Regions from separate parts of the Psychrobacillus sp. FSL K6-2365 genome, predicted to be linked through region 2. Evidence: riboswitches for the same ligand, from Rfam matches in the RefSeq annotation. Region 2 holds a riboswitch; the other holds the start of a gene.

Region 1 (4,430 bases), 2.8 Mb from region 2:
AATCAGCTTTTTGTGACTCAAAGTAAGGGATATGTTGGAAATAATTCGCATCCAAGTCACCTGAATCTAAATCTTTGTTTGGTAATACATAATCTTGATACGATTCTACAACAAGTTCAATTCCTTGTTCTTCAAGAATTGGTTTAACTTCTTCTAATATAACTGCATGAGGTACGTTCGATGCACCTATTACAAGTTTACTACCCTCTTCTTCTCCGCACGCTGCAAGTGTTAATGCACTCACTGATAATAAAGCTCCAGCTAATAACTTCTTCATTTTCAAATCTCTCCCTTTTTACCTATGTTTTCTATGTGATCGAGTACTCTCGTTTACACCTATTATCGTTTATCTATTTTTGTAGTAATTAAATCGCCTATCCACTGAATTATAAATACCATGATTAATATTAGTATTGTGGCAACAAGTGTTACATCTGTTCTACCTCTTTGGAATCCATCTAAGAATGCTAGCGTTCCTAGTCCCCCAGCACCGATAATACCGGCCATAGCTGTATAACCAACTAGTGAAATCCCCGTAACCGTAATACCTGATACTAATGCGGGCATAGATTCTGGCAATAGAACCTTCCAAATAACAGTAGAAGTTTTAGCGCCCATCGATTTAGCTGCTTCTAGTACTCCTTTATCAATTTCTCGTAGAGCTATCAACACCATACGAGCGTAAAATGGAGCAGCTCCAATAACTAAAGCTGGGAATGCAGCATTTGGCCCACGCATTGTTCCAACTAAAAACTTCGTTAATGGGATTAATAAAATAATCAAAATAATAAATGGAATGGAACGGAATATATTAACGAAAGCTCCTGTTAACCAGTTCGCTAACTTGTTCGCCCATGCTTGATGAGGACTAGTTAAGAAAAGTAAAAGACCGAGCACTAGCCCAATAATTGCTGTCAGTATAGTAGATACTGCAGTCATATATAATGTTTCAACGGTTGCTTCCCACATTTTTGGCCAATCAACATTAGGAAATAAATCATTAATCATTGTTGATCACCTCTGTATTTACTTTTTGTTCATGTATATAGCGGATTGCCTCATCCACCAATAATGCATCTCCTTCTAGTTGAAGGATTAAGGTACCAAATGCGCCATTTTGTGTATGCGAAATATTACCTTGGACAATATTGACTTCTAAATCAAATTGCTTAATAAGTCTCGACAATATTGGTTGTTCTGTTTGCTCTCCAACAAATACTAGCTTTATCAGCTTGCCATTTGGATATAGCTCTTTTAAATGCTGTATTGTTTGTATTGCTTTATTGGAATCACTTACTTGCGAGACAAAACGTTTTGTAATAGGTTGTTGCGGGTTTTGGAATACATCTAGTACTTTTCCTTCTTCTACTACATGACCTTTTTCCATTACTGCAACACGACCGCAAATCTTTTGAATAACCTGCATCTCGTGGGTAATCAAAACAATTGTCAGCCCTAATTTTTCATTGATACTAACTAATAAGTCTAAAATTGAGTCTGTAGTTTCTGGGTCTAACGCAGAGGTTGCTTCATCACAGAGAAGCACTTCTGGACGATTGGCTAATGCCCGCGCAATTCCGACACGTTGTTTTTGTCCTCCTGATAACTGTGAAGGATAATAATGTCCGCGACCTTCTAAACCAACTAAATCAATTAGTTCCTCTACTCTTGAAGAACGTTGTGCTTGTGGAACACCAGCAATTTCTAATGGAAAAGCAATATTTTCCGCAACCGTTCTTGACCATAACAGATTAAAGTGTTGGAAAATCATACTTACCTTTTGTCTTACTTGACGAAGCTTCACTTCATTTATCTTAGTAATATCTTGATTGTTGACGATAATTTGACCCGAAGTTGGCTTTTCTAATCCATTCAATAATCGAATAAGTGTACTCTTTCCTGCACCACTGTATCCAATGATGCCGAAAATTTCACCTTTCTTTATGTCAAGATTCACCTCTTCAACTGCAACGATTGTACCTTGTTTCGTGCTAAATTTTTTCGAAACATTATTTAAACTAATCATGGGAAACTTGCCACCTTTCTACGAAATGCTCAATTGCCTATCTATCTTCAAGAAATATTGTATGAATTTTTAATCCTGCATTTTAAAACTACTCAATGAGTCAACAGTTACTATGTAAATACATATACTTCCCATTTCTATCTAAAAAAACCCTCCTGCAAAAGAGCAGAAGGGTTTTAAGTTATTTATTTTAATAACGTTCATCCATTCTCTCATTTCCCAAAGCAACAGCTTTGCGTGATTTGGCACCATTTCATTTACATGACGGTTGCCGGGCTTCATAGGGCACTTCCCTCCACCACTCTTAATAAGAGTAACACTATTTAATTTGTTGGTATATCGAATGTTATCACACGACTACTTGCTCGTCAATACTTTTTATTGTCTCTAATATAAATGGAACTGATTGAAATGCATATATCTTTTTATATACAGTTCCACCTTTAGCGATTATCAGGCATGGTACGCTTTCAATATGATAATCCATTGCAAAATTCTCTAGATAGTTAATATTTGCTTGGCCAATTGAAAAAGGCATCATCTCTTGTACAACTTGCATCATCTTACTTGCAACTTGGCATGTTCCACATAAGGGTGTATAAATATAGAACATTGTAAGCTGTCCACTGTTCTTATGGTCGTTCCACTGTTCAAGTGTCCATTCATTCACATTACATCATCCTAAAGTAAATATTGTCTCTTCACTTTTATATTAACACTTTTTAATATAGATGCCAAAACTTTGAACGGTGTAGTCGCCACTTCACAATACATTGGATTGGTATATAGATGAATAGCTTCAGGGTATTCTTTCCTGACGATGGAGCGAATTTGCTCGCCTGATCTATCCGCATCTAAAAACGCATAAATAGGAATACCGTCGTAAGGACTTAAAATCTCTTCTAGCTTTACATTGGATATCGTTCCGTTTGTACAAATAATTTCTGTTGATTCATCAAGTAATTTTAAAAGCTTTAATTTATCTGATCTTCCCTCAACTATAATTATTTTTTCACTAAAGACAATAGCCATTCAGCATCTCTCCCAACTATGCCCTTTCCAATATTATATGAAAAAAACGCCGACATTAAGCGGCGTTTTCATAATTATTCTGAAATTAATTCTTCGTATTTTTCTGGAGAAAGTAAACCATCGACTTCCGTTACATCAGCTGGCTCTACAACAATCATCCATGCATTTTCATAAGGGGATTCGTTTACATATTCAGGGTTATCTTCTAATTCTGTATTTACATCTACTACTTTACCGCTTATTGGTGCATACAGTTCAGATACAGTTTTTACAGACTCTACACTACCAAATGGATCTCCTGCTTTAATATCATCTCCGACTTGTGGAAGCTCGACAAACACGATATCTCCAAGCTCTGATTGTGCAAATTCAGTAATACCGATACGGATATTTCCGCCTTCAGTCTTTACCCATTCGTGCTCTGCTGAGTATTTTAAATCTTTAGGTGCGTTCATATATATACCCCTCTCCATTAATAATACATTCATCTACTATATTCACATATTTTTATAGTAAAAACAAGTGACTTTAAGAAGTCTTCCAAACATCCTCAAACTGTTGTTCCTTGAAGCCTAGCGTTAATTTTTCACCATCAAAAACAACTGGACGTTTAATAAGCATTCCATCAGAAGCAAGCAAGGCTAATTGCTCATCTTCTGACATCGTTGGAAGCTTGTCTTTTAGACCAAGTTCTCGATATTTCATACCAGAAGTATTAAAGAATTTTTTGAGTTCTAAGCCACTTACTTCGAACATTTTTTGAAGCAAATCTTTAGTTGGAGGATTTTCAGCTATATGGTTGTCTATGTATTCTATATCATTGTCCTTTAACCATTTGCTCGCTTTTCTACACGTTGTACATTTAGGATAGCCATAATATTGAATAGTCATGTTGTACCACCTTTTTCTTTTTATCATACATAATAGTGTAAGAGATGAGCAATCATTTTGAACGGTGACTAAGGATTCAACCTCGAATTAAGAAATTAAGACTCAAAAAAAATGCCCACCCTTTAAGTTCAAAACCTGTTTCCAACGTTTCCGAAATGCTCTGGACTAACTTGTTGCTATATTATTGCCGATTGAATTTTTAGTGATGCTGGTTGGTTGTGACGTCCGTCACAACCAACCAGCATCATTTTTTTCGGTAATTTTATGGCGCTTATCTGTCCGTCGCTCTTCTACAACTTCTAGAAACACGTTAGTGCATTTTTGGATAACTAGAGAAAAGCTACTTTCCTATTCATGGAGCAGGCCCCCGAAGATACAATTTCGGGGGCTCTAACGCTACTCTATACGATAGATACCGTCTATTTTTATGTCGTATACTTTTTTATTAGTTGAAGAAATCCATAAGAAATGCCCTAATTAA
Region 2 (4,430 bases):
ACTAATGTTAATGTTCCAATATAGTTTGTATCTAAAGCCACCGCGTTGTTTACTCCTTCAATCGAGTACAAAGGATGATCTGGTCCTACGAGCTGAGGTCCTACGGAAGCGTATAGTTCTCCATTTTCGTCTTGCTCTATTTCTGCCACGTGACGGTATCGTAGTCCCTGTTCTTTCGCTTTACGGACGTCCTCTAATGAGATTTCGTCTATACCTACTACTCGAACATCATTCCAATTGGGCTGTTTTTTAAATGCAAGTGCACTTAGAATCATCAGTTTACGGAATGCATCTTGCCCGGACACATCGTTAAATGGATCTGCTTCTGCATAGCCAAGGTCCTGCGCTTCTTTTAATGAATCATCAAATTGACATTCATCTTGTCTCATTTGTGTCAGGATGTAATTTGAAGTGCCGTTTAAGATACCTTGAATTCTTTTTACTGAGTTAACTTGTAGTAAATTTTTCAATGTCTTAATAACTGGAACTCCGCCTGCTGTTGTTGCCTCATATCCGATAAATACTCCACGAGACTTTGCACGCTCATGCAATGGGATACTATACTTGGAAAACATCACTTTATTAGCTGTTACAACGTGACACCCTTTATCAATTGCTCTACATAGATAGTTATATGCAGGTTCCTCATTTACGATTGCCTCGAAGACTACTTGAAGACCAGGAATATTGATAATATCCTCAAAGTTATCAGTAACTAGGACACCGGGTGTAGCTATTCTCTCTTTTCCAACATTGTTTACGAGAACCGCACTAATTTCTAAATCTAAGCCTAAAGACTTTTTAAGATCTTCTCTTTTTTCATTTACAATGTGGTAAATCCCTTGCCCCACTGTTCCGAAACCTAGGATTGCTGCTTTTATCGTCGCCATGCTATCTCCTCCAAATGAATCCGCACAATTGAGTTCCAATTTGCTTTTATTAGTAAAATTTATTCGCAGTTATATTAGAAGAACTATTTTACACATTGTAGCCTATTTTCACTCAATTATCAATAAAATTCTACCTAGAGAGGACATTTGTTTTTTCTAGGAGTACCTTTTCGAGTGCAGTCTGTAAATCTTCGACTGCCTCTAGCCCTACAGACAAGCGGATTAAGTCTTCTGAAACTCCCGATTTCACTAAGTCCTCTGGAGTTAACTGCTGATGTGTTGTAGATGCTGGGTGGATTATTAGTGATTTGGCATCGCCAACGTTAGCTACATGCGACCAAATTTCTATATTATCGATAATATTGCGTCCTGCTTCTTTACCACCTTTAACCCCAAAAGTTAGGATAGAGCCAAAACCATTCTGTAAGTATTTTTTAGCAAGCTCATGTGAAGGATGACTTTCTAAGCCTAAGTAATTAACCCAAGTCACTTCTTCGTTGTTTTCTAAGTACTCCGCAATTTTCTGCGCATTTTCATTGTGCTTTGGTACACGTAAATGAAGTGTTTCTAATCCTTGTAGAAAGGAGAAAGCGGCTTCAGGACTTAGTGTTGGACCAAAATCACGAAGCAATTGAACACGTAATTTCACTGCAAACGCTACACTCGGAACATCTATTCCGTATCTTAAACCATGGTAGGTTACATCCGGCTGTGTGAATCCAGGGAATTTATCAGAGTTCCAATTGAAATTTCCTCCATCTATGACAACCCCACCGATAGTTGTTCCATGACCGCCAATCCATTTAGTTGCCGAGTGAATCACTACATGTGCACCATGCTTAATCGGATTCGATCCATAGGGAGTAGCAAAAGTACTATCTACCAACAATGGAACTCCTACTTCGTTAGCAATAGCTGCAACGTTTTCAACATCTAATACATTTAAGCTAGGGTTTCCAATGATTTCTGCAAAAAACGCTTTTGTCTTATCCGTAACTGCTGCTCGGAAATTTTCTGGATTAGTTGAATCTACAAACTTCACTGTAATTCCATATCTCGGCAATGTATGAGCGAATAAATTAAATGTACCACCATACAAATTTTCGGCAGCAATAATTTCATCTCCCGCTCCTGCAATATTTAAAATAGAAAATGCAATAGCTGCCATTCCAGAAGAAAGTGCAACTGCTGCTGTCCCTCCTTCTAATAATGCAATTCGTTGTTCAAAAACATCCACCGTTGGATTCGTAATACGAGAATAGATATTACCAGTTTCCGCAAGAGCAAATAGGTTTTGCGCATGTTCTGTATTTTTGAAAACGAATGATGTAGTCTTGTGAATAGGTACTGCTCGTGAGCCTGTCACTGGATCTGGTTGTTGGCCACCATGTAAAAGTAGTGTTTCTTTTTGAAGATTTGTCATTTGAATTCCTCCTAAAATGTAGTTTAGATGGACGCTTATGGAGGCGAAGGAGGATTAGAACAAACAAAAAACCCTCTTCAATTAAGAAGAGGGTGCAAATTCGCATGTTCCTCCTCTTATCTTCCAAATTCGTATTAGAATTTGTAGGATTTAGCACCTTTCCAAGTTAAGAACTTGTTGGTTGCCGGGCATCGTAGGGCCTATTCCCTCCGCCACTCTTGATAAGAGTATTTAGATTTAGTTTTCCATCTTGTTACACAGTATAGATTTCTATCAAACTATTTGTCAACACTTTTTCGAAAAGTTAAAAAATATTTTGTTTACCCCCTTTAAAAGCTCCTCTTTGCATAAATATTACAAATATTCTAAAGTATTCTTTATTTTCTATTTGTGACGAAATTTCTAGTCTTTTATAGTCTAATAAGTATATACTATACGGGAGTATAACGAACTATAAACTATATCTATCGATAGTAAATATTGACCAAGAAGGGTGAAAAAATGAAGAATATACAACAGCTTTTCCAAAGTGAAGATGGTAATGGAAAACAGAGAGAACAGCTATTAGGCTACGTAGAAACAATATTAACATCCATGGATGCTTTGAAAGATCCAAATAAAACGATGCTTGGACCGATACAAGAACGTTCCGCAAACTTTTATAAAGAGTTAATGGAAGATTACGAAGTACCGCTAAATAGCAAAGGAATGGACGAAGTAGTTGGAGAATTGACTGATTTAATGAAAGGTCATCCATATCATACACGAAACTTCGTAACAAATGTACTGCCAATGGCAAGTATTCCCGGCGTCCTTGGACTATTAACTAACTCATTATTAAATGGTAATAACTTATGGGATGTTTACGGACCAGCTGCAGCTGAATGTGAAGTAAAAGTGGTCTCCATGATGTCGAAGCTAGTTGGATATGATTTTACTGAAAGCTTTGGTTACACAACTTGGGGCGGACAAGGCGCTGTGTTCAGTGGCTTGCGTATGGCAATAGCAAAACAGTTCCCTAACGCAAAAGAAGAAGGCGTTCCAAATAATTTATACTGTTTTGCATCTGAAAATGCACATTATAGTTTATTGAAGTCTGTAGAGGCTGTTGGTATTGGAAGCAATCATCTAGTTCGTGTCAAAGCTGGGGCGGATCATTCTATGGATATGGAAGATCTGGAAATGCGATTAACGGAAGTTATTGAAAAAGGCGGCATTCCTGTGTATATAGTTGCAACTACTGGTGCAACAGATAACTTTGCTATTGACGATGTAAAAGCGATTAAAGAAATGGCCACAGCTTTCGAAGGTAAATATAATTTGAAACCTATCCATATTCATGCCGATTCTGCACTTGGTGGATTTTATGCATTCTTTAATGATTATGATTTTGAAAATAACCCTCTACATTTTGAACAAGAAGTGCTAGTAAGTCTTCAACATATTCGTGAACGAATGCAGTATATATCATTGGCTGATAGTTTATGTTTTGATTTCCAAAAGCTTGGACAAACCCCTTACTTAACGAGTCTGTTTTTAGTGAAGGAAGGTAAATATCTAGGTTTATTGGACTTAGAAGATTTTGATACGCCGTATGTTGGAAATAGAGGGTATGGATCGTATCACACTGGTTATACGTTAGAATGCTCACGTATGGGTAGTTCGATTGCCATTTATGCTGCATTGTTGGCGTTTGGTAAGACGGGATACCAACAGCTCCTAGCAAATTATGTTCGTGTGAATTTAGCATTCCAGGAGCAATTAGCTATAAAGATTCCTTCATTATATGTGGTAAATGAATCGAATATCGGACCTATTACTGCTTATCGCTATTATGAAAAAGGATTGAATTGGAGAGATGAACAAGCAGGCCGTTATTCACTGGCACAAGTAAAAGAAATCAACGCTTTAAATTCATCGCTATTTGAAGTGTTAGGGAAACATCGTGATGATGTCTTTTTCGGTGATACAACTCGTGTATGCACTGTAGCAGTTTGTGATTCAGATGAACTGGTTCCTGTTGCAGCAGCGAAATTCTTTTCTATTTCACCGTATACCGAAGCGGAGCACATCTCAGCAATGGTAGATTCCCTTCATCATTCCATCACTACATTGGA

Evidence for each region. A riboswitch is a leader RNA that binds a small molecule or an ion and turns the genes downstream of it on or off. The one in region 2 is predicted to bind S-adenosylmethionine.
Region 1: linked by a shared signal. The riboswitch ahead of MKY29_RS15310 (methionine ABC transporter ATP-binding protein) and the one ahead of MKY29_RS01105 (O-acetylhomoserine aminocarboxypropyltransferase/cysteine synthase family protein) in region 2 are both predicted to bind S-adenosylmethionine.

What each region holds. Positions count from the first base shown of each region.
Region 1 is NZ_JBBOOO010000001.1:3,054,043-3,058,472, forward strand. It holds gene MKY29_RS15300 (MetQ/NlpA family ABC transporter substrate-binding protein) at 1-277, opposite strand, end outside; gene MKY29_RS15305 (methionine ABC transporter permease) at 340-1,008, opposite strand; gene MKY29_RS15310 (methionine ABC transporter ATP-binding protein) at 1,001-2,026, opposite strand; SAM riboswitch class I at 2,236-2,340, opposite strand; gene MKY29_RS15315 (thioredoxin family protein) at 2,376-2,696, opposite strand; gene MKY29_RS15320 (toprim domain-containing protein) at 2,708-3,058, opposite strand; gene gcvH (glycine cleavage system protein GcvH) at 3,133-3,513, opposite strand; gene MKY29_RS15330 (arsenate reductase family protein) at 3,587-3,949, opposite strand.
Region 2 is NZ_JBBOOO010000001.1:217,444-221,873, reverse strand. It holds gene MKY29_RS01110 (homoserine dehydrogenase) at 1-890, opposite strand, end outside; gene MKY29_RS01105 (O-acetylhomoserine aminocarboxypropyltransferase/cysteine synthase family protein) at 1,021-2,313, opposite strand; SAM riboswitch class I at 2,427-2,541, opposite strand; gene MKY29_RS01100 (pyridoxal phosphate-dependent decarboxylase family protein) at 2,815-4,430, shown strand, end outside.